Regions from separate parts of the Kitasatospora sp. NPDC091207 genome, predicted to be linked through region 2. Evidence: predicted binding sites of a transcription regulator. Region 2 holds the regulator's gene; the other holds the start of a gene.
The links. Region 2 encodes HspR, which represses chaperone genes until heat shock. Its sites were predicted from a motif close to TTGAGNNNNNNNNNCTCAA; they were not measured.
Positions count from the first base shown of each region.

Region 1: a site for HspR is predicted at 8,774-8,792, ahead of lon (endopeptidase La). Genes of this name have one in related genera too.

Region 1 covers NZ_JBIVVS010000003.1:276,933-287,547, forward strand. Annotated here, with positions in the region: gene ACIQTO_RS08865 (serine/threonine-protein kinase) at 1-1,010, opposite strand, end outside; gene ACIQTO_RS08870 (multifunctional oxoglutarate decarboxylase/oxoglutarate dehydrogenase thiamine pyrophosphate-binding subunit/dihydrolipoyllysine-residue succinyltransferase subunit) at 1,268-5,017, opposite strand; gene ACIQTO_RS08875 (sensor histidine kinase) at 5,379-6,509, opposite strand; gene ACIQTO_RS08880 (response regulator transcription factor) at 6,588-7,325, opposite strand; gene ACIQTO_RS08885 (rhomboid-like protein) at 7,873-8,661, shown strand; gene lon (endopeptidase La) at 8,815-10,615, shown strand, end outside.
Region 2 covers NZ_JBIVVS010000001.1:229,038-239,652, reverse strand. Annotated here, with positions in the region: partial or broken gene ACIQTO_RS01070 (sugar phosphate nucleotidyltransferase) at 167-1,240, opposite strand; gene ACIQTO_RS01065 ((Fe-S)-binding protein) at 1,592-3,808, opposite strand; gene dnaK (molecular chaperone DnaK) at 4,106-5,944, shown strand; gene grpE (nucleotide exchange factor GrpE) at 5,941-6,558, shown strand; gene dnaJ (molecular chaperone DnaJ) at 6,804-7,958, shown strand; gene ACIQTO_RS01045 (heat shock protein transcriptional repressor HspR) at 7,966-8,472, shown strand; gene ACIQTO_RS01040 (hypothetical protein) at 8,684-9,673, shown strand; gene ACIQTO_RS01035 (hypothetical protein) at 9,746-9,916, opposite strand; gene ACIQTO_RS01030 (hypothetical protein) at 10,261-10,615, shown strand, end outside.

The DNA.
Region 1 (10,615 bases), on a different contig from region 2:
GTGGGCGGGCCGCTCGGGGGCGGCGTCGGTGCCGTGGCCGGCGCGGCCGGCAGCGGCGTCGGCGGGGTCTTCGGCAGGTCCGAGCGGCGGGTGATCTCGGTGTTGACCTGGCGGGGCAGCCAGTCGTCGGCGAACCGCAGCTGCCCGCCGACCGACGGGTGGTTGCGGGCGATCTCGATGATCTCGGCGGGCTTCGGGCGGTCCTCGGGGGACTTCGCCAGGCAGCGCATGACCAGCTCGCGCAGGTCGGCCGGGACGGCGTCCAGGTCGGCCTGCTCGTGCACCACCCGGTAGAGCACGGCGGTGTCGGGGCCGTCGCCGAACGGCGCGGTGCCGCCGGCGACGTACGCGGCCAGCGCGCCGAGCGCGAAGACGTCGGTGGCCGGGGTGACCGGGCGGCCCTGGGCCTGCTCCGGGGACATGAAGGCGGGCGAGCCGATCCGGTAGCCCGTCCCGGTCAGCGCGGTGGCGTCGGCGGCCCGGGCGATGCCGAAGTCGATCACGCGCGGGCCGTCGCCGGCCACCAGCACGTTGGCCGGCTTGAGGTCGCGGTGCACCACCTCCACGCTGTGGATGGCCTGCAGCGCCTCGGCGATGCCGCCCATCAGCAGCAGCACGGTGCGCACCGGCAGCGCGCCGTTCTCGCGGACCACCTGCTGCAGCGACGGGCCCGGCACGTACGCCGTGACCAGCCAGGGGGCGTCGGAGTCCAGACCGCCGGAGTCGATCACCTGGGCGGTGTAGAGCCCGTGGATCCGCTGGGCGTTGCTGACCTCCTGGGCGAAGCGGCGGCGGAACTCGCCGTCCTCGGCGAACTCCGGGCGGACCACCTTGAGCGCCACCGGGCGGCCGCCCGGGGTGTACGACAGGTAGACCCGGCCCATGCCGCCGGCGCCGAGGCGGGCGAAGAGCCGGTAGCCGCCGACCTCGCGGGGGTCGTCCGGGTGCAGCGGCTGGAAGACCGGCGGGAGCGGCGAGGCCGTGGCGTCCCGTGGTGTGTCGGCGGTCATGCGGTGATCCCCCTGGGAGAGCGGTGAGGTCCGTCCGTCCGGCCGCGGGCGCGTTGACGGGCGCCCGGGCGTCGGTCCGGCGAGGCATAACCTATCGATCCGTCAGGTGTGCTCGCAGGTCGGTGGCCGTTTGGTTGCAGAGCTGCGACCTTGGCGCGGCGTCACCGGGCGGCCCCGGCCCACCGGAACGGCCCCGGCCCCCGCGCGGTGTGCGCGGGGGCCGGGGCCGTTCGAGCCCGACCGGAGTCGGAGCGGGCTCAGATGGTGAAGATCTCCTCCAGCAGCGCCTGCTGCTCGGCGCCGTGACGCTTGGCCGAGCCGACCGCGGGGGCCGAGGAGGCCGTGCGGGCGACGCGACGCAGTCGCGAGCCGTTGGCGCTGCGGCCGACGACGACCTGCAGGTGGTCGACCAGGTTCATCGCGATGAACGGCCAGGCACCCTGGTTGGCCGGCTCCTCCTGCGCCCAGACGAACTGGACGTCGTCGCCGTAGCGGGCCAGCTCCTCCTGGAGCTCGGCCACCGGCAGCGGGTAGAGCCGCTCGACCCGGACGATCGCGGTGTCGGTGACTCCGCGCTCGGTGCGGGCCGCCGCGACGTCGTAGTAGAACTTGCCCGCCGTGATGACGACCTTGCGGACGTTCGCCGGGTCGACGGTGGTGTCACCGATGACCGGGCGGAACGAGCCGGACAGGAACTCCTCGGTGGCACTCGCCGCGGCCTTCAGACGCAGCATCGACTTCGGGGTGAAGACGACCAGCGGCTTGTGGTGCGGGTTGTGCGCCTGCCAGCGCAGCAGGTGGAAGTAGTTCGACGGCAGGGTCGGCATGGCGACCGTCATGTTGTTCTGCGCGCACAGCTGCAGGAAGCGCTCCGGGCGGGCGGACGAGTGGTCCGGGCCCTGGCCCTCGTAGCCGTGCGGCAGCAGCAGGGTGACGCCGGAGTGCTGGCCCCACTTCTGCTCGGCGGAGGCGATGTACTCGTCCACCACGGTCTGCGCGCCGTTGACGAAGTCGCCGAACTGCGCCTCCCACATGACCAGCGCGTTCGGGCGGGTCAGCGAGTAGCCGTACTCGAAGCCCATCGCCGCGTACTCGGACAGCAGGCTGTCGTACACGGTGTAGCGGGCCTGGTCCTCGGTCAGGTACAGCAGCGGGGTGTAGTCCTCGCCGGAGACCCGGTCGATCAGCACCGCGTGGCGCTGGCCGAAGGTGCCGCGGCGGCTGTCCTGGCCGGCCAGCCGGACCGGGTGGCCCTCCATCAGCAGCGAGCCGATGGCGAGGGTCTCGCCCATCGCCCAGTCGATGGTGTTGTCCTCGACCGAGGCGGCGCGGCGCTGCAGCTGCGGCAGCAGTCGCGGGTGGACGGTCAGCCAGTCCGGCAGGTTGACCTGCGAGGCGGCGATCCGCTTGACCATCTCCTGGGAGATGGCGGTCTGGATGTTGACCGGGAAGTCCGCCTGCGGCTTGCCGTTGGCGGCCGGGGCCGGCGCCTGGGCGGCGTCGCGGACCTCGGCGAAGACCTTCTCCAGCTGGCCCTGGAAGTCCTGGAGCGCCTGCTCCGCCTCTTCCATGGTGATGTCGCCGCGACCGATCAGGCCCTCGGTGTACAGCTTGCGCACCGAGCGCTTCTTGTCGATCAGGTCGTACATCAGCGGCTGGGTGAACGACGGGTTGTCGGCCTCGTTGTGACCGCGGCGGCGGTAGCAGATGAGGTCGATCACGACGTCCTTGTGGAACGCCTGGCGGAACTCGAAGGCGAGCCGCGCGACGCGGACCACGGCCTCCGGGTCGTCGCCGTTCACGTGGAAGATCGGCGCCTCGATCATGCGGGCCACGTCGGTGCAGTACATCGACGAGCGGCTGCTCGCGGGCGCGGCGGTGAAGCCGACCTGGTTGTTGACCACGACGTGCACGGTGCCGCCGGTGCGGTAGCCGCGCAGCTGCGACATGTTCAGGGTCTCCGCGACGACGCCCTGGCCGGCGAAGGCCGCGTCGCCGTGGATCTGGATCGGCAGCACCGGGAAAGTGGTGCCGCCCTGGTCCAGGATGTCCTGCTTGGCGCGGGCGATGCCCTCGACGACCGGGTCCACGGCCTCCAGGTGGGAGGGGTTCGCGGCGAGCGAGACCTTGATGGTCTCGCCGTCCAGGCCGGTGAAGGTGCCCTCGGAGCCGAGGTGGTACTTCACGTCGCCGGAGCCGTGCATCGACTTCGGGTCGAGGTTGCCCTCGAACTCGCCGAAGATCTTGCCGTACGGCTTGCCGACGATGTTGGCCAGCACGTTGAGGCGGCCGCGGTGGGCCATGCCGATGACGGCCTCGTCCAGGCGGTGCTCGGCCGCCGAGTCGATGGTCGCGTCCAGCAGCGGGATGAGCGACTCGCCGCCCTCCAGCGAGAAACGCTTCTGCCCGACGTACTTGGTCTGCAGGAAGGTCTCGAAGGCCTCGGCCGAGTTCAGCCGGCGCAGGATGCGCAGCTGCTCCTCGCGCTCCGGCTTGGTGTACGGCTTCTCCAGGCGCTCCTGCAGCCACTTGCGCTGCGTCGGGTCCTGGATGTGCATGTACTCGATGCCGACCGTGCGGCAGTAGGTGTTGCGCAGCAGGCCGAGGATGTCGCGCAGCTTCATCATCCGCTGGCCGCCGAAGCCGCCGACCGCGAACTCGCGCTCCAGGTCCCACAGGGTGAGGCCGTGGGTGGTGACGTCCAGGTCGGGGTGCTTGCGCTGCTTGTACTCCAGCGGGTCGGTGTCGGCCATGAGGTGGCCGCGGACCCGGTAGGAGTGGATCAGCTCGATGACGCGCGCGGTCTTGTTGACCTCGTCGTCGTGCGTGGTGGCCACGTCGGTGGCCCAGCGGACCGGCTCGTACGGGATCCGCAGCGACTCGAAGATCTCGTCGTAGAAACCGTTCTCGCCCAGCAGCAGCCGGTGGATCTCGCGCAGGAACTCGCCCGACGCCGCGCCCTGGATGACGCGGTGGTCGTAGGTCGAGGTCAGCGTCATGATCTTCGAGACACCGAGCCGGGACAGCGTCTCCGGGGCGGAGCCCTGGAACTCGGCCGGGTACTCCATGGCGCCGACGCCGACGATGGTGCCCTGGTTCTGCATCAGGCGCGGCACGGAGTGCACGGTGCCGATGCCGCCCGGGTTGGTCAGCGAGACCGTGACGCCGGTGAAGTCGTCCATGGTCAGCTTGTTGGCGCGGGCCCGGCGGACGATGTCCTCGTAGGCCTGCCAGAAGCCGAAGAAGTCGAGGGTCTCGGCCTTCTTGATCGCCGCGACCACGAGCTGGCGGTCGCCGTTCGGCTTCACCAGGTCGATGGCCAGGCCCAGGTTCACGTGCTCGGGCTTGACCAGGTACGACTTGCCGTCCTTCACCTGGTAGCTGTGGTTCATGCCCGGCGAGGCCTTGATGGCCTGGACCAGGGCGTAGCCGATCAGGTGCGTGAAGGAGACCTTGCCACCGCGGGCGCGCTGCAGGTGGTTGTTGATGACGATGCGGTTGTCGATCAACAGCTTGGCCGGCACGGCGCGCACGGAGGTCGCCGTCGGCACCTCCAGCGAGGCGTCCATGTTGGTCGCCACCGCCTTCGACGGACCGCGGAGCTGGACCAGCTCGGGGCCGGTCTCGGCGGGCGTGGCCGGCGCTGCGGCGGCGGCCTTCGGGGCCGGGGGCGCGGCAGGGGCTGCGGCGAGGGGCGCGGGCGCCGGGGCCGCGGCAACGGGCGCGGGCGCGACCGGTGCGGCGGGGGCGGGTGCGGCCGGAGCAGCAGCGGCGGGCGCGGGGGCGGCAACGGGGATCGGCGTGGGGCCGACCTGGGTCGCGGCCTGGGTCACTGGGGTCACCTCGGTACCGGGCTTGTAGTCGGCGAAAAAGTCCCACCAGGCTCGGTCGACCGAGTTCGGGTCCTGGAGGTACTGCTGGTAGATCTCGTCGACGAGCCACTCATTGGGGCCGAAGCCAGTGGAGCTTGCCGAGCTGTTGGGGGTTTCTTGGGACTGTGGCGACACGGCGGCAACCGCCCTCTTCCGCTTCCTTTTGGGATGTTTGGACAGCGGGGATTAAGGCTACGCCCCTGACCAGTGATCGCGCAGTCCCCAGGGCTCAGGCGTCGCCCAGATCACAGTCCTGACCTGCAGGTTGGCTGAAAATGTGCGTTAGAAAGCCGCCTCGGAGGGGAAGCGATCACTTCCGATCAGCCACCATATACCGACGAAATCGGACAAATCACTGCTCGGGGGCCTCTGGATCGTCCGTCCACGTCTGTGTCGCTTCTGTGACATGCGGGCGAAGTCCGTGCGCCGCGGGCCGCCGTCCCGGGCCGTGCGCGGGCCCGGTCGGCGGCCCGCGCACGGAGGTGCCGGACGGGCACTACCGGGGGCCGGGCAGTCTGACCTCGATCCGGCAGCCGGGCGCGGCCTCCGCGACCTCGATCCGCCCGCCGTGCAGGTCCACCGCCCAGCGGGCGATGGCCAGCCCCAGGCCGGTGCCGCCGTCGGAGCCGGGCCCCTGGGCGGTGGCGGTGCCGCTGCGGCTGAACCGCTCGAAGACCCGGGTGCGGTCGGCCGCCGGGATGCCCGGCCCCTGGTCCTCGACCTCCAGCAGCAGCGCGCCGGGCTCGCCGCCCGGCCGGGCCCGGACCGTCACGGTGCCGCCGGGCGGGGAGTGCTTGCAGGCGTTGTCGACCAGGTTGGCGACCACCTGGTGGAGCCGCTCCGGGTCCGCCACGCCGGTCAGGCCGACCGGGCTGACCTCCAGGGCCAGCCGGACGTCGCCGCGCCGGGAGAAGGCCCCGCCGGCCGTCGCGCCGTCCACGGTGACCCCGCGCAGCACGCCGTCCAGGAACTCGCGCACCTCGAAGGGGCGGGCGTCCAGGTCGACCACGCCGTCGTTGATCTTGGAAAGGTCGAGCAGGTGGGTGACCAGCCGGCCGAGCCGCTCGGTCTGTTCCAGCGCGGCGCCCAGGGTCGCCGGGTTCGGCTGGACCACGCCGTCGACCACGTTCTCCAGTACGGCGCGCAGCGCGGCGATGGGCGTGCGCAGCTCGTGGGAGACGTTGGCGACCAGCTCGCGACGGTGCCGGTCGGCGGCCTCCAGGTCGGCCGCCATCTGGTTGAAGGTGGCCGCCAGCTCGCCGATCTCGTCGCGGGAGTTCACCTCGACCCGGCGGCTGTAGTCGCCGGAGGCCATCGCGCGGGCCGCCGCGGTCATGTCGCGCAGCGGGGCCGTCAGCCCGTGCGCGAGGAACTGCATGAAGAGCAGTGAAGCGATCATGGAGAAGACCATGATGATCCGGATCTGCGTCTCGGAGCGGATCGCCACCACGACCATGCCGGTGGCGAGGAAGACCGAGACGATCACCAGGAGGGCGAGTTTGCCCTTGATCGAGCGGACCGGGTCGAGCGGCCGGATGTCGGCCCAGACCCGGTGGGCGGCGCGGGCGGCCAGCGTGGGCCGGTCGGCGCCGTCGGCGTCGCCGTTGCGTTGCTGTGGAAAGGTCATTGGTCCCCTGTGATCCCCGCGGGTCCGCGCGGCGGTTCGGGACACGGGCCCCCCGGAGGCCCGGTGCCCGAGGCGCCGCTAGGAGAGCGGGGCCTCCAGCGCGTAGCCGACCCCGTGGACGGTACGGATCCAGCTGGCGCCGATCTTCCGGCGCAGCGCCTTGACGTGGCTGTCCACGGTGCGGGTGCCGGACGCGTCCGTCCAGTCCCAGACCTCGGCCAGCAGTTGCTCGCGGGTGAGCACCGCGCGCGGTTGCGCGGCCAGGCAGGCGAGCAGGTCGAACTCGGTCGGCGTCAGGTGGACGTCGCCCGAGGCGAGCCGGACCCGGCGCTGCACGTGGTCGATCTCCAACTCGCCGAAGCGCAGCGAGCCGAGGGCCGGTGTGCGGGCCGCCTGCTGGGCGCGCTCGACGCGGCGCAGCAGCACATTGACCCGGGCCGCCAGCTCCCGCATGGAGAACGGCTTGGTCATGTAGTCGTCGGCACCCACGCCGAGGCCGACCAGGAGGTCCGTCTCGTCGTCGCGCGCGGTCAGCATCAGGACCGGCACCGGGCGTTGGGCCTGGATCCGGCGGCACACCTCGAGGCCGTCGAAGCCGGGCAGCATGATGTCGAGCACGACCAGGTCGGGCTGCCAGGTGTGGAAGCCGTCGACCGCGCCCGGTCCGTCGTGGGCCACGGCGACCTTGAAGCCCTCCGCGCCCAGCCGGGCCGCGATCGACTCGGCGATCGTGGGCTCGTCCTCCACCACCAGCACTCTGCGCTGGCTGCTCACCGTGCCGCCGCTGTTCTGGTTGTCCTGCTGAATTTCTGTCACGGTCACGCCACCGCCCCCAGGGCTGCGGGCCGGCCACCTGTGGGGATGGCGAGGCTCCGCTCGTAGTCTTGTTCCGTCGTGGACTGTGCCGGGTCCGCCGTCCCGTAGCGCGTGCGGAAGCGGAGGACAGGTGTGGACTGCCCGCCTTTCCCGCACACTTCGCAGCGTACGGACAACGGCTGCTTCCCGGCAGGTGGACCGGACGTTTCCGGCCCGTGGGCCGGCCGTCCGGCCGCCCGTCGGACCCACTCGGAAGTGGGCACGGGCCAGTACCTTACCCGGCGATTTTTCACTCCGTAACGGTACGTATGCACTCCAGTTGACGCCAAGCCGCCGGTCAGAGCCCGTACTCGTGCGTAGACGGAGTGCAGGTCTGTACCAATCCCGGAGTCCCGGGCCGCGCGATGTTCACGGGGTATTCCCAGCTGGCTCCCAGGAGTCCGACGTACCGTGGTCACGACAAGTCGCAGAGGTGGGATTTCCGGCGTGCGCCGGTACGTTGAGCACCGGACGGGGGCCGGAGCGGCGGGTCTGGAGCGGAGGCGGCATGGCGGAGCTGCGCGGGAGTGCTGCGCGGAGCGGACCGTGTCCGGGGCCGCCGTACGGGATGCTGCGGCTCGGCCTGCGGACCGGGGTGGCCGCGTGGGTGCTCGCCCGGGTGCCGACGCCCCGGCGCAACCCCTTCGCGCTCGGCTACCTCGCCGTGGTCGGGGCCACCACGACCTTCGCCAAGCTGGCCGACCCGGAGCTGGTGCTCCGGCTGCAGGAGGCCTCCAGCTCGGACGGGCACAACCTGGTGCACCACCCGCTGCGCGCGCTGCTGTTCAGTGGCTTCTGGGTGGCCGGGACGATCTGGATGCCGTACCTCTGGGCCTTCGCCCTCACCGTCGCGCCGCTGGAGCGCCGGGTGGGCGCCGCCCGCGCCGCGGCGGTCTTCGCGATCGGGCACATCACCGCGACGGTGCTCTCCCAGTCGGTGGTGATCGCCGCGGTGGCGACCGGCCGGATGGAGTCGGAGGCGCTGGACTTCCTGGACATCGGCGTCAGTTACGGCGTGCTGGTGAGTCTCGGCGCGCTGGCCGGACTGCTGTCACCGCGCGGGCGGCTGCTGGCGCTCGGCTCCGCCGCGCTCCTGATCGCCGAGCAGATCGTGGGCGACCGGGACCTGGTCACCGGCATCGGCCACCCGGCGGCGCTGCTGACCGGGGTGGCGCTCTGGCCCTGGCTCCGGCGCGGGCCCGGCCGCCGCCGGCGTCGTTCCGAGGCGGCCCCGGCCGGCCCCCAGGGCTCGGCGCAGACCTCCGGCGGGCCGGCCGCGGTGCTGGACCGGGCGTAGCTCCGGACGGCGACCCGGGGGGCGGCCGGGGCGTTTTTGACGGGCCTTCCCGCGGCCTTCCTTGTTCGCTCATGGCGAACATGGCGGGGGGAACATTCGGCGGCCGTCAAACCTTAGTCAGGTCAGCTCAACTTCGCTGACTGGGGAGAGATCATGGCATCGACGTCCGCACCGCTCACCCTGCCCGTACTGCCGCTCGACGACGAGGTCGTGCTCCCGGGCATGGTCGTTCCGCTGGATCTGAAGGACACCGAGGTGCGGGCCGCCGTCGAGGCCGCGCGGGCCGCGGCCGGCGACGCCGCCAAGCCCCAGGTGCTGCTGGTGCCGCGGGTGGACGGCTCGTACGCGGCGGTCGGCACCCTCGCCACCGTCGAGCAGGTCGGCCGGCTGGCCGACGGCCCCAACGGGGTGGGCCAGCCGGCGGCGCTGGTCCGTGCCGTGCGCCGGGTCAGGATCGGCGTCGGCACCACCGGGCCGGGCGCCGCGCTCTGGGTGGAGACCACGCCGTTCCGGGAGTCCTCGGTGGGCACGCCGGTGGCGGGCCGCGCCGCCGAGCTCGTCAGGGAGTACAAGGCGCTCTCCACCCAGTGGCTGCGCCAGCGCGGTGCCTGGCAGATCGTCGACCGGGTGGCCCAGATCGAGGGCGTCGGCGAGCTGGCCGACAACATCGGCTACGCGTCCTTCGCCACCGCCGAGCAGAAGCTCAAGGTGCTGCTGGAGGCCGACCAGGTGGCCCGCCTGGAGTACGCGCTGACGCTGCTGCGCGACCACCTCGCCGAGGAGGAGGTCAACGACACCATCCGCAAGGACGTGGAGGAGGGTGTGGCCAAGCAGCAGAAGGAGTTCCTGCTCCGGCGCCAGCTGGAGGCCGTCCGCAAGGAGCTGGCCGAGCTGAACGGCGACCCGGCCGACGAGGAGGGCGACTACCGCGCCCGGGTCGAGGCCGCCGACCTGCCGGAGAAGGTCCGCGAGGCCGCGCTCAAGGAGGTCGACAAGCTGGAGCGGGCGTCCGACCAGTCGCCCGAGGGCTCCTGGATCCGCACCTGGTTGGACACCGTCCTGGAGCTGCCGTGGAACGAGCGCACCGAGGACGCCTACGACATCGCCGGCGCCCGAGCGGTGCTGGACGCGGACCACGCCGGCCTGGGGGACGTCAAGGACCGCATCGTGGAGTACCTCGCGGTCCGCAAGCGCCGGGCCGACCAGGGGCTCGGGCTGGTCGGCGGACGCCGCGGAGGCGCGGTGCTGGCCCTGGTCGGGCCGCCCGGCGTCGGCAAGACCTCGCTGGGCGAGTCGGTGGCCCGGGCGATGGGCCGCACCTTCGTCCGGGTGGCGCTCGGCGGCGTCCGGGACGAGGCGGAGATCCGCGGCCACCGGCGCACCTACGTCGGCGCGCTCCCCGGCCGCCTGGTGCGCGCCGTCAAGGAGGCCGGCTCGATGAACCCGGTCATCCTGCTCGACGAGATCGACAAGGTCGGCTCCGACTACCGGGGCGACCCGGCGGCCGCCCTGCTGGAGGTGCTGGACCCGGCGCAGAACCACACCTTCCGGGACCACTACCTGGAGGTCGAGCTGGACCTCTCGGACGTGGTCTTCCTCGCCACCGCCAACGTGCTGGAGGCCATCCCCGAGGCACTGCTCGACCGGATGGAGCTGGTCCGGCTGGACGGCTACACCGAGGACGAGAAGGTCGTCATCGCCCGGGACCACCTGCTCCCGCGCCAGCTGGAGCGGGCCGGGCTGAAGGGCGAGGAGGTGGCGGTCGAGGAGGACGCGCTGCGCAGGCTCGCCGGCGAGTACACCCGTGAGGCCGGCGTCCGCAACCTGGAGCGCTCGATCGCCCGGGTGCTGCGCAAGGTCGCCGCCCAGTCCGAGCTGGGCGAGCGCGAGCTGCCCGCCGCGATCGGCGCCGGGGACCTGCGCGCGCTGATCGGCCGGCCGCACCACGTCCCGG
Region 2 (10,615 bases):
TTTGCAGCGAGCCTGTGACGACGGTGCTCCCCCGCCCGGCGCCGGAGCGCGGACGGGGGAGGCCGGGGCCCCGGGCGCCGCGGCGCCGGAGCTACCGCTGCGCGCTCACGGCCGGCGCGTGCACCGCCGCGGCCGCCGAGGCACCGGCCGGGCAGCCGCCCGGACCGGCCGAGGTGCGGACCGCGCCGACCGGCAGCAGCGTCCCGCAGGCGACCCGGATGCCGGTCGGCAGCTCGTTGTCCGACTCGACGATCGCGCCGTCGCCGATCACCGCGCCGTCCAGCGCCGTGCGGTCGCCGACGGTCGCGTAGGCACCCACGATCGAGTCCTTGACCAGGGTGTCCGGGCCGATCGACGCGCCGGGCAGGATCACGCTGCCCTCGACGATCGCGCCGGCCTCGACCACCGCGCCCTCGGAGACCACGGTGCCGCCGCTCAGCACCGCGCCGGGGTGGACGGTCGCACCGGGCAGCAGCAGGGCGTCGCCGGTGGGGCCGGGGACGGCCGGGGAGTCGACCTTGCCGAGCACGAGGTCGGCCGAGCCGCGGACGAAGGCCGCCGGCGTGCCGAGGTCCAGCCAGTACGAGGTGTCCACCACGCCGCGCAGCAGCGCGCCGGTGGCCAGCAGCTCGGGGAAGGTCTCGCGCTCGACGGAGACCTCCCGGCCGGCCGGGATGCGGTCGATGACCGAGCGGGTGAAGACGTAGCAGCCGGCGTTGATCTGGTCGGTGACGATCTGCTCGGGCGTCTCCGGCTTCTCCAGGAACTCCAGCACCCGCCCGTCGCCGTCGGTCGGGACGAGCCCGAAGGCACGCGGGTCCTCGACCCGGGTGAGGTGCAGCGTGACGTCGGCCCCGGCGGCCACGTGGCCGTCGCGCAGGGCGGCGATGTCGACGCCGGAGAGGATGTCCCCGTTGAAGACCAGGACCGGCTCGTCGGGGCCGCAGGTCAGCCCGGAGGCGGCGTTGCGGATGGCGCCGCCGGTGCCGAGCGGCTCCCGCTCGGTCAGGTAGACCAGCTCGATGCCGTACGGGGTCCCGTCCTGGAAGTGGTCCTCGAAGACCTCGGCCAGGTAGGAGGTGGCGAGCACCACGCGGGTCACCCCGGCCGCGGCCGCGCGGGCCAGCTGGTGCGCGATGAACGGGACGCCCGCCACGGGCAGCATGGGCTTGGGGGTGTGGGTGGTCAGCGGACGCAGTCGCGTGCCCTTACCACCGACCAGCATGATCGCCTCGGTCATGGTCTGCGCTGTTCCCCTTGTGGTCTCCGCGGCCCGGCCCGGCGGGCCGGTACCTCCGTCAGTGGTCTGGACACCCGCCCGGACGGCCGGAACGGGTCGACCGGCACGGGGCCGGTCCGGCGCCTACTGTATTTCCTTCCCACGCGGGCGCTGCCGGGCGGTCCGCCGGTTGGTGCCCCGCCCGGTGCGCGGCGGCCCGGGGAACGCGGTGCGAAGTCGGGTGGAAAGCCGGGTGGGACCCGGTGGGAGCCGGGCGAAAAGCCCGGCCCGGCGGGCGCTCGTCGCACCCACCGGGCCGGGCAGTTGTAGCAGAACTGTCGAACAGCCGAACAGCCGGGCCGGCGCCACCGGTCAGGCGTCGACGGTCTCCACCGTCTCGGCCGGCGGCGCCGCCTTCACCGAGTCGAGCAGCAGCTGGGCCACGTCGACCACCTTGAGGTGCTCCTTGGCCGCGCCCTCGTTCTTCTTCCCGTTGACCGAGTCGGAGAGCATCACCAGGCAGAACGGGCAGGCGGTGGAGACGATGTCCGGGTTGAGCGACAGCGCCTCGTCCACGCGCTCGGTGTTGATCCGCTTGCCGATGCGCTCCTCCATCCACATCCGCGCACCGCCGGCGCCGCAGCAGAAGCCGCGCTCCTTGTGCCGGTGCATCTCCTGCTGGCGCAGACCCGGGACCTTGTCCATGATCTCGCGCGGCGGGCTGTAGACCTTGTTGTGCCGGCCCAGGTAGCAGGGGTCGTGGTAGGTGATCAGGCCCTCGACCGGGTTCACCGGGACGAGCTTGCCCTCGTCGATCAGGTGCTGCAGCAGCTGGGTGTGGTGGATGACCTCGAAGTGGCCGCCCAGCTGCGGGTACTCGTTGGCGATGGTGTTGAAGCAGTGCGGGCAGGTGGCGACGATCCGCTTCTTCGGAGCGTCCTCCAGCGCCGCGTTCAGGGTCTCGACGTTCTGCGCGCCGAGCATCTGGAAGAGGAACTCGTTGCCCAGGCGACGGGCGGAGTCACCGGTGCAGGACTCCTCCTTGCCGAGGATCGCGAACCGCACGCCGGCGGTGTGCAGCAGCTCCGCGAAGGCCTTGGTGGTCTTCTTGGCGCGGTCCTCCAGGGCGCCGGCGCAGCCGACCCAGTAGAGGTACTCGACCTCGGCGGGGTCGATGTCCTCGCCGATCACCGGCACCTCGATGCCGGTCTCCTTCTTGAGCTCCTTGACCCAGTCCAGGCGCGCCTTGGTGGCCATGCCCCACGGGTTGCCCTTGTTCTCCAGGTTCTTGAGCATCGTCCCGGCCTCGGTCGGGAAGGAGCTCTCGATCATCACCTGGTAGCGGCGCATGTCGACGATGTGGTCGATGTGCTCGATGTCCACCGGGCACTGCTCGACGCAGGCGCCGCAGGTGGTGCAGGACCAGAGCACGTCGGGGTCGATGACCCCGCCCTCCTCGGCGGTGCCGATCAGCGGGCGCTCGGCCTCGGCGAGCGCCCCGGCGGGCACGCCGGCCAGCTGCTCGGCGGTGGCCCGCTCCTCGCCCTCCATGTCCTTGCCGCCGCCCGCGAGCAGGTACGGCGCCTTGCCGAAGGCGTGCTCGCGCAGGCTCATGATCAGCAGCTTGGGCGAGAGCGGCTTGCCGGTGTTCCAGGCGGGGCACTGGGACTGGCACCGGCCGCACTCGGTGCAGGTGGAGAAGTCGAGGATGCCCTTCCAGGAGAAGTGCTCGACCTGGGAGACGCCGAACACGGCGTCGTCCGCCGGGTCCTCGAAGTCGATCGGGGCGCCGCCGCTGGTCATCGGCCGCAGGGCGCCGAGCGCGGTGCCGCCGTCCTCCTCGCGCTTGAAGTAGATGTTGAAGAAGGCGAGGAAGCGGTGCCAGGCCACGCCCATCGACGGGTTGACGCCGATGGTGATCGCCCAGGCGAAGGAGATGCAGATCTTCAGCATCGCGAAGAGGTAGATCAGGTTCTCCAGCGTGCCGTGCGACAGGCCCTTGAAGGCCAGCACGAGCGGGTAGGAGATCAGGTACTTCGCCTCGTACGAGCCGACGTTCTCCAGCGCGCCCTCCAGGCCGCGCAGGATCATGATGCAGAGGCCGATGCCGAGGATCGTGTACTCGACGTAGAAGGCCTGCCAGGCGATCGAGCCGGCGAACCGGGACTTGCGGCCGGACCGCGACGGCAGGCTGAGCAGCCGGATCACGATCAGGGTCGCGATGCCCAGGGTGGTGAGCGTGCCGACCAGCTCGGTGAAGAGCTCGTACGGCAGCCAGCCGCCGAGCACCGGCAGCACGAACTCGGCGTCGAACAGCTGGAAGAAGGCGGTCAGCAGGGTCAGGCCGAGGGTGAAGAAGCCCACCGCGACGAACCAGTGCGCGATGCCGACGACGCCCCAGCGGTTCATCCGGGTGTGGCCGACGAACTCGACCGCCACGGTCTTCGCCCGCTGGGCGGGCACGCCGAACCTGGTGGGGTCCGACTGGCCGGTCCGCACCACCCTGAAGATGTACATCGCCGCACGGGCGGCGAGCGCGGTGCCGATCACGAACGTGACCAGCGAGATGACGATCGCTGCTAGCTGCATCGGCTCTCCGTCTCCTGCGGCTTCCCTGGTGAGCAGTCTCTGACCCGGTGAGTGTACTCGTCGGTAACTTCGCGGGCCGACGGCCCGGACATTACCGCCCGCCGGCACTCCTCCAGAAGATGCCCAAGGTATGGCGGCAGTCACGCGAGTCCCTACGCGCCACGCCTTCCGGGCGGGTCGCCCGGAGTTTGCGGCTCAGCAAAGTTGAGCGCCAACGACTCATAGCTGTTGACGCTCTCCGCCGAGTCGTGCATCCTTGAGCCTGTAAAGCTCAACTCTTTCGTGGAGGTACCAACGATGGCACGCGCGGTCGGCATCGACCTCGGTACGACGAACTCGGTCGTCAGCGTCCTTGAGGGTGGCGAACCCACCGTCATCACGAACGCCGAGGGTGCGCGGACCACGCCGTCCGTCGTGGCCTTCGCCAAGAACGGCGAGGTGCTCGTCGGCGAGGTGGCCAAGCGCCAGGCGGTCACCAACGTCGACCGGACCATCCGCTCGGTCAAGCGCCACATGGGCACCGGGTGGAAGATCAACCTGGACGGCAAGGACTTCAACCCCCAGCAGATCAGCGCCTTCGTGCTGCAGAAGCTGAAGCGGGACGCCGAGGCCTACCTGGGCGAGACGGTCACCGACGCCGTCATCACCGTCCCGGCGTACTTCTCCGACTCGGAGCGCCAGGCCACCAAGGAGGCCGGTGAGATCGCGGGCCTCAACGTCCTGCGCATCGTCAACGAGCCCACCGCGGCCGCCCTGGCCTACGGCCTGGACAAGGACGACCAGACCATTCTGGTCTTCGACCTCGGCGGCGGCACCTTCGACGTGTCCCTGCTGGAGATCGGCGACGGCGTCGTCGAGGTGAAGGCCACCAACGGTGACAACCACCTCGGCGGTGACGACTGGGACCAGAAGGTCGTCGACCACCTGGTGAAGGTCTTCCAGGCCGGCCACGGTGTCGACCTGTCCAAGGACAAGATGGCCCTCCAGCGTCTGCGCGAGGCGGCCGAGAAGGCCAAGATCGAGCTGTCCTCGTCCTCCGAGACCTCGATCAACCTGCCCTACATCACGGCCTCCGCCGAGGGCCCGCTGCACCTGGACGAGAAGCTCACCCGGGCCCAGTTCCAGCAGCTGACCGCCGACCTGCTGGAGCGCTGCAAGACCCCGTTCCACAACGTGATCAAGGACGCCGGCATCTCGCTCTCCGAGATCGACCACGTCGTCCTGGTCGGTGGCTCCACCCGGATGCCGGCCGTCGCCGAGCTCGTCAAGGAGATGACCGGCGGGCAGGACGCCAACAAGGGCGTCAACCCGGACGAGGTCGTCGCCATCGGCGCCGCGCTCCAGGCCGGTGTCCTCAAGGGCGAGGTCAAGGACGTCCTGCTGCTCGACGTCACCCCGCTGTCCCTCGGCATCGAGACCAAGGGCGGCATCATGACCAAGCTGATCGAGCGCAACACCACGATCCCGACCAAGCGCTCCGAGATCTTCACCACGGCCGAGGACAACCAGCCGTCGGTGCAGATCCAGGTCTACCAGGGCGAGCGCGAGATCGCCGCGTACAACAAGAAGCTCGGCATGTTCGAGCTGACCGGTCTCCCGCCGGCCCCCCGCGGCCTGCCCCAGATCGAGGTCACCTTCGACATCGACGCCAACGGCATCATGCACGTCGGCGCGAAGGACCTCGGCACCGGCAAGGAGCAGAAGATGACCGTCACCGGCGGCTCCGCGCTGCCGAAGGACGACATCGAGCGCATGATGCGCGAGGCCGAGCAGTACGCGGAGGAGGACCACAAGCGCCGCGAGTCGGTCGAGACCCGCAACCAGGCCGAGCAGCTCGTCTACTCGACCGAGAAGTTCATCGCGGACAACGCGGACAAGCTCCCGGCCGACGTCAAGACCGAGGTCGAGGCCGCCATCGGCGAGCTCAAGGAGGCCCTGAAGGGCGAGGACATCGCGGCCATCCGCGAGGCCTCCGAGAAGGTCTCCACCACCGCCCAGAAGCTCGGCCAGGCGCTCTACGCCAACGCCGACGCCGCCGGTGCCGCCCCGGCCGGTGACGCCGCCGGCGCCAAGGACGACGACGTGGTCGACGCCGAGATCGTGGACGACGAGAAGCCCAAGGGCGGTGCGGCATGACGGAGAAGCCGCAGGGTGCTGAGCCCGGCGACGACTCCGCCGCCGAGGAGGCCGTGATCGAGGCCGCCGAGGAGGCCGCCTCGGCCGGTGCCGAGACCGGTGACGCGACCGCCGCCAAGCGCGAGCTCGCCGAGCGGACCGCCGACCTCCAGCGTCTTCAGGCCGAGTACCAGAACTACCGCAAGCGGGTCGAGCGGGACCGTCTGACGGTCCGCGAGATCGCGGTCTCCAACATCCTGGAGTCCCTGATCCCGGTGCTGGACGACATCGGCCGGGCCCGCGAGCACGGCGAGGTGACGGGCGGCTTCAAGTCCGTCGCCGAGTCGCTGGAGACGGTCGTGGCCAAGCTGGGCCTGCAGCAGTTCGGCAAGGAGGGCGAGCCCTTCGACCCGACCATGCACGAGGCGCTGATGCACAGCTACTCCTCGGACGTCACCGAGGACACCTGCGTGCAGATCCTCCAGCCCGGCTACCGGATCGGCGAGCGGATCATCCGCCCGGCGATGGTGGCGGTCGCGGAGCCCCAGCCGGGCACCCAGACCACCTCCGCGCCGGACGCCGAGTCGGCGAAGTCCGCGGAGTCGGACAAGGCCGACGGTGGCTCGGAGAGCTGACACCCCGTGCGCTGCGGAGTCGTACGCCGGCCAGTACGGCGGCCGGCTCCGCAGCGCCGTATCCGTTGACCCGGTTCCCCGTGGCGGGGTGTCCGGTGGATCCGCGGCGGGCCGGCCCGCCCGCGCCGGATCCCTACCTGTTGACTCCGGGAGGTGGCGGCAGCCATGAGCGGGCGTAACGAGCGAATCGACCACCGAGGGCGCGCGTTGCGCGAAGCGGCTGCCGGACGAAGCGAGGCGGGCGCATGAGCGGCAAGGACTACGTGGAGAAGGACTACTACAAGGTCCTCGGCGTGCCCAGCGACGCCTCCGCCACCGAGATCAAGAAGACGTACCGCAAGCTGGCGCGCGAGTTCCACCCCGACGCGAACAAGGGCGACACCAAGGCCGAGGACCGCTTCAAGGACATCTCCGAGGCCTATGACGTCCTGTCGGACGACAAGCGCCGCAAGGAGTACGACGAGGCGCGCACCCTCTTCGCCAACGGCGGCTACCGCTCCGGCGGTCCCGGCGGCGGCAACTACAGCTTCGACTTCGGCGACCTCTTCACCGGCAGCCAGGGCGGCGGCCAGGGCGGCGGCGGGATCGGCGACGTCTTCGGCGGCCTCTTCAACCGGGGCGGCCGGCAGCCGCAGCCGCGGCGCGGCGCCGACGTCGAGACCGAGGTGACGCTCTCCTTCGAGGAGGCGGTGGACGGCGCGACCGTCCCGCTGCGGATGACCAGCCAGGCCGCCTGCCGGACCTGCAGCGGCACCGGCGCCAAGGCCGGTACCACCCCGCGGGTCTGTCCGACCTGCGTGGGCGCCGGCACCGTCAGCCGCGGCCAGGGCGCCTTCGCCCTCTCCGAGCCGTGCCGCGACTGCCGCGGCCGCGGCATGATCGTCGACGACCCGTGCGCCGACTGCCACGGCAGCGGCCGGGCCAGCTCGGCCCGCACCATGCAGGTCCGGATCCCGGCCGGCGTCCAGGACGCCCAGCGCATCCGGCTCAAGGGCAAGGGCGCCCAGGGCGAGCGCGGCGGCCAGTCCGGCGACCTCTACGTCACCGTGCACGTCGACGCGCACCCCGTCTTCGGGCGCAAGGCCGACAATCTGACCGTGACCGTGCCGGTGAGCTTCCCCGAAGCCGCTCTGGGCGGCACCATCGAGGTACCGACGCTCAACGGCCCCTCGGTGAAGCTCAAGCTGCCCCCGGGCAGCGCCAACGGCCTCACCCTGCGGGCCCGCGGCAAGGGCGCCACCCGCAAGGACGGCACCCGGGGCGACCTCCTGGTCACCGTGGAGGTCGCGGTGCCCCAGCACGTCACCGGCGACGCGCTGACGGCCCTGGAGCAGTACCGCGAGGCCACCGCCTCCGACGACCCACGAGCCGCCCTGTTCAAGGCGGCGAAGGGAGCGTGACGACCAGATGACCCCCGACAGCGGCCCGATCGGCCCCGGAATCGGCGAAGGCCTGCCCGGCGGCGCCCCGCGCGCCCGCCGTCCGGCGGCGCCGCCGCACTACGTCCTTACCGAGGACACCCCGGTCTACGTGATCTCGGTCGCCGCCGAGCTCTCCGGTCTGCACCCGCAGACGCTGCGCCAGTACGACCGCCTCGGCCTGGTCTGTCCCGACCGCACCGCCGGCCGCGGCCGGCGGTACTCCAGCCGCGACATCCAGCAGCTGCGCGAGGTCCAGCGGCTCTCCCAGGACGAGGGCATCAACCTGGCCGGGATCAAGCGGATCATCGAACTGGAGAACCAGGTCACCGCGCTCCAGTCCCGGATCGCCGAACTGGTCGACTCGCTCGAGGGCGCCGCCTCCGCGCTCCAGCAGCGCGAGGCCGCCGTCCACGCCTCCTACCGGCGGGATCTCGTCCCGTACCAGCCGCCGACCCAGTCCAGCGCGCTGGTCGTCTGGCGTCCCAAGCGGTAACCCCGCCACCACGGCACCCGCCGCCGGCTCCCTCCTGATCGGGGGGTGCCGGCGGCTCGCTTGTCTGTGAGAGAGTGCTGGACCGGAGCGTGCCCCTGGCAGGCAGTGCTGTCGGTGGCAGTCCTACTGGCCGTGATCGCAACCTAGGATGCCTGGTACAACCGACTTTAGAACGTTGACCACTTGTCCGGTCGACGACAGGGAGCCGAAGATGAGTGGGCGAGAGCAGCCCGGTCCCGCAGCTGGCGGATCGCGAATACTGTCTGCGGATGCCCGAACGCTCTATCTCAGGACCGTCCACGGCAATGGCCGGCTGGGGACCGACGCCGGCCCCGCCGAGAGCGCCGCGCTCCGCGAGCTCATGGACCTCGGTCTGCTCATTCCCGACAGCGACGAACCCGGCTCGCTCATCGCGGTCGACCCGGCCCAGCTCTCCTTCAGCCTGAGCTCGGCCTACCAGCGCCAGGCCCTCGATCTGCTGGCCCGGGCGGTCGCCCTGCCGGCCGACCTCAGTGAATTGGCCGACGCCTTCCACAGCCCCGATCAGGCCGGCGGCCCCATCGAATACGTCCAGGGCAAGGCGCTCATCAATCAGCGCCTCCAACAATGCATGGCCACCGGTATGACCGAGGGACTCGCCATGCAGCCGGGCGGCCCGCGCCCCCCGGAGCTGCTCGCCGCGGGAATGGAACGGGACCTCAAGAGCCTGCAGCAGGGCGCTTCGATGCGCACGATCTACAACGCCAGCACCCGGTACCACCAACCCACCCGTGAATACGTGTCACGACTGGCGAAGGAGGGTTATCAGTTTCGCACTCTGGACGAACCGTACGCCCGCCTCATCATTGTCGACCGGCGTCTCGCGGTAATTCCGGTGGGCGATGACGATCTCGCCGCTTTCATCCACGACCCGGCGGTCATCAAATATCTCGTGGAAGAGGTATTCGAGCGCAACTGGGGGCGGGCGCTGGAGTTCGACGGCGACACCACCGTCCCGCAGCAGGTGGTCTCCCGGCTGCGCCAGACGATCATCGACCTGCTTCTTTCCGGTACGAACCATCGGGTCATCGCCCGCAGACTCGGTATCAGCGAGCGCACGCTGGCGAGACATATAGCCGAGATGCGGGAGGACTACAACGTCGACTCCCTGTTCCAGCTGGGCTACATGCTCGGCCGGGCCGCGCGGCACAGACCCGAGTGAGCGACCCCGAGGACGGCGGGCGCCCGCGCCTGGAGCCTTTCGGCACTGAACATCGGCAATGACGGGGAGCGGTCAGCCCCAGTTCATGTCATTGGCGACGAGGTAAACCGCAGCCTGGGTGCGGGAATCATCGGCACCTGCGTCCACCTGTGACTGCGCGCTGCTTGACATGACGCAGACACCGATCAAAGCTCCAGCCGCGACGGCAATCGGAAGCACGACCTTGCGCACAAGCTTGGACATACGGGACACCAGCCCACTCCTTTCCGAAAGTTGCTCAAGCTGAACTAATAGCACTGGAGTCCACATGATGCCGCACATCGAGTTGTGGTGTCACCTCCCCGTTGTCCTCCGGCGGCGTCATCTCCCTGCCAGGCAGCCAGATGACAGGGCAGAAACCTGGACGCGGCCGCGACCGCTGATAGACGATCAGTTCGCCCCCGATGGTCCAGCACCAGGTCAAAAACCTGTTGCTGTACGGTCAATTCTTCATCACCACAGGGCACTGGATCCACCTGAAGCAGCAACTACTCTCAACGCCTGCCGGCACCGTCCCCCAATCCGGTCGGCCTTCCCCCGGAGTCGACATGACCGAGCCCTACCTGCGTCACCACGACAGCCAGGCCCCCGAGGGCCGGCGTGCACGCGTGTTCCTGGCCGCGCCGCTGATGCGGCTGACCGGCCCGGCGGACAGCGTGGTGACCCTGGCCAGCCGGACGCGGCTGACGACACTTCGCACCACTCTCCTGCGCAGCGGCGCCGCCGTGTACAGCGCCCACCACAGTGACGCCTGGACCGTCGCCGGCCGGGCCCCCGAGCCCCGGGTGCCGTCGGACTTCCGCGCGCTGCAGTCCGCCGACCTGGTCTTCGCCTACGTCGGCGCGCCGCTCTCGGCCGGCGTGAGCCTGGAGCTGGGCTGGGCGTCGGCCCTGCGCAAGCCGA